Linked DNA regions of Azospirillum brasilense. The protein of the gene in region 1 binds, or shares a complex with, the protein of each later gene. Links are inferred from orthologs where the notes say so. Each region holds a gene or a part of one and is shown in the gene's direction. Other genes may lie near its edges.

Region 1 (3,382 bases):
GGCAAGTCGACCATTGGCCGGCTGCTGTTCCGCTTCTACGACGTGTCGGGCGGGGGCATCCTGATCGACGGGCAGGACATCCGGGAGGTGACCCAGCAATCGCTGCGCGGCGCCATCGGCATCGTCCCGCAGGATACGGTGCTGTTCAACGACACGGTATACTACAACATCGCCTACGGCCGCCCCGGCGCCAGCCCGGCGGAGGTCGAGCAGGCGGCGCGCCTGGCCCACATCCACAACTTCATCATGGCGCTGCCCGACGGCTACGAGACCACGGTGGGGGAGCGCGGGCTGAAGCTGTCCGGCGGCGAGAAGCAGCGTGTCGCCATCGCCCGCACCATCCTGAAGAACCCGGCGATCCTGCTGTTCGACGAGGCGACCTCGGCGCTCGACACCCACACCGAGCGGGAGATCCAGGCCAACCTGCGCGAGGTCAGCCGCGGCCGCACCACGCTGGTCATCGCGCACCGCCTGTCCACCGTGATCGACGCCGACGAGATCCTGGTGATGGAGGCCGGGCGTGTGATCGAACGGGGACGCCACATGGAACTGCTGTCGCGTGGCGGCGCCTATGCCGCATTGTGGGCGCGGCAGCAGGAATCCTCCCAGGGGCCGGAACCGGTTCCGGAAGTCCTCGCCCCCACTTAACCTCATCATCACGACGGAGCATCCCTTTGGGACCGGTACGGCAGGCGCTGCGCGAGGCGACCCGCGACATTCATGAACGTCTGGACCGCGCGGCGGTCCTGCGCCCGCTGACCAGCCCGTCCATCACGGCGGACGAGTACCGCGACGCCCTGATCGCCCTGCACGGCTTCAACGCCCCCATCGAACGGGCGCTGGGCGAGGGGGCCGAGCGGCTGGACCTGCTGCGCGCCGATCTGGCCGATCTGGGGGTGGACGCGGACTCATTGCCGGTGGCCGGGTCGCTGCCGGCGCTGGACGGCTTGCCGGCGCGGCTGGCGGCGCGCTACGTGCTCGACGGCTCCGCCCATGGCGGGCGGGCGATGCTGCCCAACGTCACCCGCGCGCTGGGCTTCGACGCCACGCGGGGGGCGCGCTTCCTGGCGTCGGCCGGGATCGACATGGCCGGCCGGTGGAAGGCGCTGCTCGCCCGGCTGGAAAGCGATCTGGACACGCCCGAGTCGGCGCAGGCCGCCTGCGCCACGGCGGTCGCCCTGTTTGCCGCGCTGGAGGTCTGGCTGGACGGGCTGGCCGCGAAGGGGGCGTAACGCTTATAGGGGCCGGCGGATCGACGCAGCGGATCGACGCAGTGGATCAACGTGGGGCTTCACCGCGCCCGCCGCGCCCGCTAGGGTCCTGCCATGACGACCGCTCCCGCCCCCGCCCTCACCACCCCCGCTGCGCTCGCCGACGCGGTGCTGCGGGGTGACCGCCGCGCGCTCGCCCGCGCCATCACCCTGATCGAATCGACCCGGCGCGACCACCGCGCCCAGGCCGACGCCCTGCTGGAGACGCTGCTGCCCCACACCGGCAACTCGGTGCGGGTGGGCATTTCCGGCGTGCCGGGGGTGGGCAAGTCCACCTTCATCGAGGCGTTTGGGCAGCACGTCATCGCGCGCGGGCACAAGGTGGCGGTTCTGGCCATCGACCCGTCGTCGCAGCGCACCGGCGGTTCCATCCTGGGCGACAAGACCCGCATGGTGGACCTGTCGCGCGAACCGAACGCCTTTATCCGCCCGTCGCCCGCCGGCGCCACGCTGGGCGGCGTGGCCCGCCGCACGCGTGAGGCCATGCTGATCTGCGAGGCCGCGGGCTTCGACGTGATCGTGGTGGAGACGGTGGGCGTCGGCCAGTCGGAGACGGCGGTGGCCGACATGGTCGACCTGTTCATGCTGCTGCTGCTGCCCGCCGGGGGCGACGAGCTTCAAGGCATCAAGAAGGGCATCGTGGAGCTGGCCGACCTCGTGGTCGTCAACAAGGCGGATGGCGACCTCGCCAACACGGCGCGGCATACCGTCGCGGACTACCGCCATGCCCTGACCCTGTTGCGCCACGGCGACTGGCGCGTGCCGGTGCTGAGCTGCTCGGCCATCACCAGGGCCGGCATCGATTCGGTGTGGGACACCATCGGGGAGCACAAGGCGATCACCGAGGCGTCCGGAGTCCGCGCCACGCGCCGCGCCGAGCAGGCCCGCGCCTGGCTGTGGAGCGAGATCCGCGAGACGCTGGTGGACGCCTTCAAGGCGCATCCGGCCGTGCGCGCCGACCTGTCGGCGCTGGAGTCCCGCGTGACCGGCGGCGCCATCACCCCCACCGCCGCTGCACGCGTTTTGCTTGAAAAGTTCCTCGGGCGCGCGGTGGAGTAGGTCCTTTCGGGTATGCTGCACCGCAACATTTCCGTTGCGCGGCGATTCTCCCGTGCATAAGGTGGCCTGGGCGGGAAAGGAGCGCCTCCGTGGCGCTTGGGCGAGAGGTTTGCCCGCAGTCTCCTGGGGTATGAGCCGGAGTTGACTTGTCCGACACCGCCTCCGCGTCGAGTCGTCAACGGGAGACCTTAAGGACATGGCCGCCAACTTTCTGGATCTTTTCGAGCGCTTCAATCCCCTGACCAATGGGCCTCTCGCCCTGTCCCCGCTGGGCAAGGCGAACGCCGAGACCTACGCCGCCCGCGGCACGCGCGTCGCCGGCGTGATGCAGGACGGCTGCCGTCGCCTGCTCGACGGCGTCACCGCCGGCATCGGCGAGTCGACCCACCTCGCCGGCGAATTCGCCAAGGTGCGCAGCCCGGCGGACCTCGTCGCCGTGCAGCGCGAATGGGCGACCGTCGCCCAGGCCCGCGTCGTCAACCAGATGCAGACCGTCCTGGACGTCTCCTCCAAGATCGCCGCCGAGCTGGGCGTCAGCCCGGTGGCCCTGACTCCGGCCGCCCCGGCTCCGAAGGCTGCTCCGGTCGCCGTGCCGGCTCCCGCTCCGAAGGCTGAGGCCCCGAAGGTCGAAGCGCCCAAGGCTGAAGAGAAGAAGGCCGAGGTGAAGGTGGAGCCGGCTCCCACCCCTGCGCCGAAGAAGGCTCCGGCGGCCCGCAAGGCCGCTCCGGCCAAGGCCGCCGCTCCGAAGGTCGAGGCGCCCAAGGCTGAAGAGAAGAAGGCCGAGGCGCCCGCTGCGAAGGCGGAGCCGGTGAAGGCCGAAACGCCGAAGGTCGAGGCGGCTCCCGCCCCGGCGCCCAAGGCGGAAGCCCCGAAGGCCGAGGTGAAGGCGGACGTGAAGGCTGCCCCGAAGGTCGAGGAAAAGAAGGCGGACGTGAAGGTCGAAGCCCCCAAGGCCGAGGCCGCCAAGGCGGACGCGCCGAAGCCGGAAGCGCCCAAGGCCGCCCCGAAGGCTGAGGAGAAGAAGGCCGCCGCTCCCGCGGCCGAGTGATTCC
Region 2 (3,355 bases), 430 kb from region 1 along the record:
CTGCTGGAAGGCCTCGCCGGTCTGCCGGTCTTCGCCGGTCCGGGCGCCGGCCCGGCCTACATGGCCGGCCCGACCGCCGGTTACCTGCTGGGCTTCGTCCTGGCCGCCGGCGTCACCGGCTTGCTGGCCGAGCGCGGCTGGGACCGCAGCCCGCTCAAGGCCGTCGGCGCCCTGGCGATCGGCCATGCCCTGCTGTTCGTTCCGGGCGTGGCCTGGATGGCCGTCCTGTTCGGCGGCGAGAAGGCTGTCGCTCTCGGCCTGACGCCGTTCCTGGCCGCCACGGTCCTGAAGACCGCACTGGGTGCCGCGATTATGCAGGCCGCCTGGAAGGTCGTCGCCCGCCGGTCGCAGGCTTAATCAGGCTGGGTTTGCCCCCTCCCTAACCCTCCCCCGCCTTTGGCGAGGGAGGGGACTGGTCTCCCTCCCCTGCGAAGCGGGGGAGGGCCGGGGTGGGGGCAAGCGCCCCATCCATTTCATTGATCGTTCCAAATCATTCGAACCAAGAAGCCGTGTCGAGGAGACGTCCCATGAGCGAGTTCCCGAAGAAGACCCAGGCCGACTGGCAGACCCTGGCCACCAAGGACCTGGGCGCCAACGGGACGCTCGAAGACCTCGTCTGGAAGACTCCGGAAGGGCTGGACGTCAAGGCCCTCTACACCGCCGACGATCTGGAAGGGCTGGAGCTGGACAGCCTGCCCGGCTTCCCGCCCTTCACCCGCGGCCCGCGCGCCACGATGTACGCGGTGAAGCCCTGGACCATCCGCCAGTACGCCGGCTTCTCGACCGCCGAGGACTCCAACGCCTTCTACAAGGCGAACCTGAAGGCCGGGCAGATGGGCCTGTCGGTCGCCTTCGACCTCGCCACCCATCGCGGCTATGACAGCGATCACCCGCGCGTGGTCGGCGACGTGGGCAAGGCGGGCGTCGCCATCGACAGCGTCGAGGACATGAAGATCCTCTTCGACGGCATCCCGCTCGACAAGATGTCGGTGTCGATGACCATGAACGGCGCGGTGCTGCCGATCCTTGCCGGCTACATCGTCGCGGCGGAGGAGCAGGGCGTCAGCCAGGACAAGCTGAGCGGGACCATCCAGAACGACATCCTCAAGGAGTTCATGGTCCGCAACACCTACATCTACCCGCCCGAACCCTCGATGCGGATCATCGCCGACATCATCGAGTACACGGCGCTGAACATGCCGAAGTTCAATTCGATCTCGATCTCCGGCTACCACATGCAGGAGGCCGGGGCGACCGCGGTGCAGGAGCTGGCCTTCACCATCGCCGACGGGCTGGAATACGTCCGTGCCGCCATGTCCAAGGGGCTGCCGGTCGACAAGTTCGCGCCGCGCCTGTCCTTCTTCTTCTCCATCGGCATGAACTTCTTCATGGAGATCGCCAAGCTGCGCGCCGCGCGCCTGCTGTGGTCGACCCTGATGAAGCAGAAGTTCGACCCGAAGGACGCCCGCTCGCTGGCCCTGCGCACCCACTGCCAGACCTCCGGAGTCAGCCTGACCGAGCAGGACCCCTACAACAACGTCATCCGCACCACCATCGAGGCGATGGCCGCGGTGCTGGGCGGCACCCAGTCGCTGCACACCAACGCCTTCGACGAGGCGCTGGGCCTGCCGACCAAATTCTCCGCCCGCATCGCCCGCAACACCCAGCTCATCATCGCCGAGGAGTCGGGCGTCACCAACGTGGTCGATCCGCTGGGCGGCTCCTACTACATCGAGAATCTGACCCACAGCCTCGCCAACGCCGCGCTCGACCTCATCAACAAGGTCGAGGATCTGGGCGGCATGACCAAGGCCGTGGACAGCGGCATGCCCAAGCTGCTGATCGAGGAGGCCGCCGCCCGCCGTCAGGCCCGCGTCGACCGCGCCGAGGAGGTGATCGTCGGCGTCAACAAGTACCATCCGGAGAACCCCGAGATGGTCGACGTGCTGGACATCGACAACACGGCGGTCCGCGAATCCCAGATTGCCCGCCTGAACAGCGTGCGCGCCAATCGTGACGACGCCAAGTGCCGCGCCGCCCTGGAGGCGCTGACCAAGGCCGCCACGGAGAAGTCCGGCAACCTGCTGGCCCTGGCGGTGGAGGCCACCCGCGCCCGCGCCACGGTCGGCGAGATTTCCGACGCGCTGGAGAAGGCCTTCACCCGCCATGTGGCGGTCATCCGCTCGGTTTCCGGCGTCTACGGCGCCGCCTACGAGGGCGACGAGGGCTTCAAGAGGATTCAGGAGGAGGTGTCCGCCTTCGCCGCCGAGGAGGGCCGCCGCCCGCGCATCCTCGTCGTGAAGATGGGCCAGGACGGTCATGACCGCGGCGCCAAGGTGATCGCCACCAGCTTCGCCGACATCGGCTTCGACGTGGACATCGGGCCGCTGTTCCAGACCCCGGAGGAGGCCGCCCGTCAGGCGGTGGAGAACGATGTGCACGTCATCGGCGTGTCGTCCCAGGCCGCCGGCCACAAGACGCTGGTCCCGCAACTGGTCGAAGAACTGCGCCGCCAAGGCGCCGGGGACATCCTCGTCGTCTGCGGCGGCGTGATCCCGCCCCAGGATTACGATTATCTCTACAAGGCGGGCGCCGCGGCCATCTACGGCCCCGGCACCAACATCCCGAAGGCCGCCTCCGACATCCTGGCCATCCTGCGCAAGCAGAAGGCCGCGGCGTAGAGCGGCGCCAGCACTTTTCCCTCCCCCGCCCAGCGGGGGAGGGCTAGGGTGGGGGCCCCTTCAAGAACGCGCTCCACTTCCCTTGCCCATCACCGCCGAAACCGACCTCTACGCCCCCGTCAAAGCCTTCCTCGAAGCCCAGGGTTACGACGTGAAGGCCGAGATCCACGGCTGCGACCTCGTCGCGGTGCGCGGAGCCGAGCCGCCGCTGATCGTCGAACTGAAGAAGCGCTTCACCCTGGACCTGCTGCTTCAAGGGGTGGACCGGCTCGCCCTGACGGACATCGTCTATCTCGCCGTGCCGCAGCCGGGACGCAAGGCCAGCGGCGCGTCGCCCTACGACAGCGGGGTGCGCAAGCTGTGCCGGCGGCTGGGCGTCGGCTTGCTGATCGTCGACACCGGCCGGGCGGCGGGGCATGAGGTGGAGGTTCTGCTCGACCCCGTTCCCTACAGCCCGCGCAAGGACAGGACGCGCGCCGCCCGGCTGCTGGGCGAACATGCGCGGCGCCGCGGCGATCCCAACCGCGGCGGCTCCACCCGCGTGCCGATCGTCACCGCCTACCGCCAGGATGCGCTGCGCTGCGCCCGGATGTTGCAGGCCGGGCCGCTGTCGCTGAAGGCGCTGCGCGCCGCCGGGGCGCCGAAGGACGCCGCGGCCATCCTTCAGCGCAACG

What was found. Proteins that work in one complex are often made in the same cells at the same time.
Region 2: the proteins of meaB (region 1) and scpA are in contact, whole or in part, in a crystal structure (PDB 8DPB), measured with the Methylorubrum extorquens proteins. The link is inferred for Azospirillum brasilense from one-to-one orthologs. Residues at the interface, in SOR26638.1 of Methylorubrum extorquens: Arg20, Ala21, Ala24, Arg25, Thr28, Ser32, Arg33, Arg34, His37, Thr98, Gly99, Gly100, Ser101, Ile102, Leu103, Lys106, Thr107, Ala110, Ala113, Ile114, Asp115, Arg116, Ala118, Phe119, Ile120, Arg121, Pro122, Pro124; in SOR27001.1 of Methylorubrum extorquens: Glu577, Glu578, Asn579, Asp580, Gly581, Arg582, Arg583, Arg585, His596, Ala604, Ser605, Ala608, Asp609, Gly611, Phe612, Asp613, Val614, Asp615, Ile616, Gly617, Pro618, Leu619, Glu625, Arg628, Gln629, Val631, Glu632, Asn633, Asp634, Glu661.

The regions. Positions count from the first base shown.
Region 1 is NZ_CP012915.1:1,595,839-1,599,220, reverse strand. The notes cover bases 356-3,327. They hold meaB (methylmalonyl Co-A mutase-associated GTPase MeaB), read left to right. Parts: upstream 356-1,325; coding sequence 1,326-2,330; downstream 2,331-3,327. Other genes in these bases: AMK58_RS20955 (phasin family protein), read left to right, coding at 2,527-3,327; AMK58_RS20965 (biliverdin-producing heme oxygenase), read left to right, coding at 675-1,232; AMK58_RS20970 (ABCB family ABC transporter ATP-binding protein/permease), read left to right, coding at 356-648. In the rest of the region: more of AMK58_RS20970, read left to right, coding at 1-355; more of AMK58_RS20955, read left to right, coding at 3,328-3,378. UniProt on the Escherichia coli protein: Binds and hydrolyzes GTP. Likely functions as a G-protein chaperone that assists AdoCbl cofactor delivery to the methylmalonyl-CoA mutase (MCM) ScpA and reactivation of the enzyme during catalysis.
Region 2 is NZ_CP012915.1:1,161,661-1,165,015, reverse strand. The notes cover bases 160-3,104. They hold scpA (methylmalonyl-CoA mutase), read left to right. Parts: upstream 160-527; coding sequence 528-2,681; downstream 2,682-3,104. Other genes in these bases: AMK58_RS18970 (DUF2161 domain-containing phosphodiesterase), read left to right, coding at 2,764-3,104; AMK58_RS18980 (biotin transporter BioY), read left to right, coding at 160-357. In the rest of the region: more of AMK58_RS18980, read left to right, coding at 1-159; more of AMK58_RS18970, read left to right, coding at 3,105-3,355. UniProt on the Escherichia coli protein: Catalyzes the interconversion of succinyl-CoA and methylmalonyl-CoA. Could be part of a pathway that converts succinate to propionate.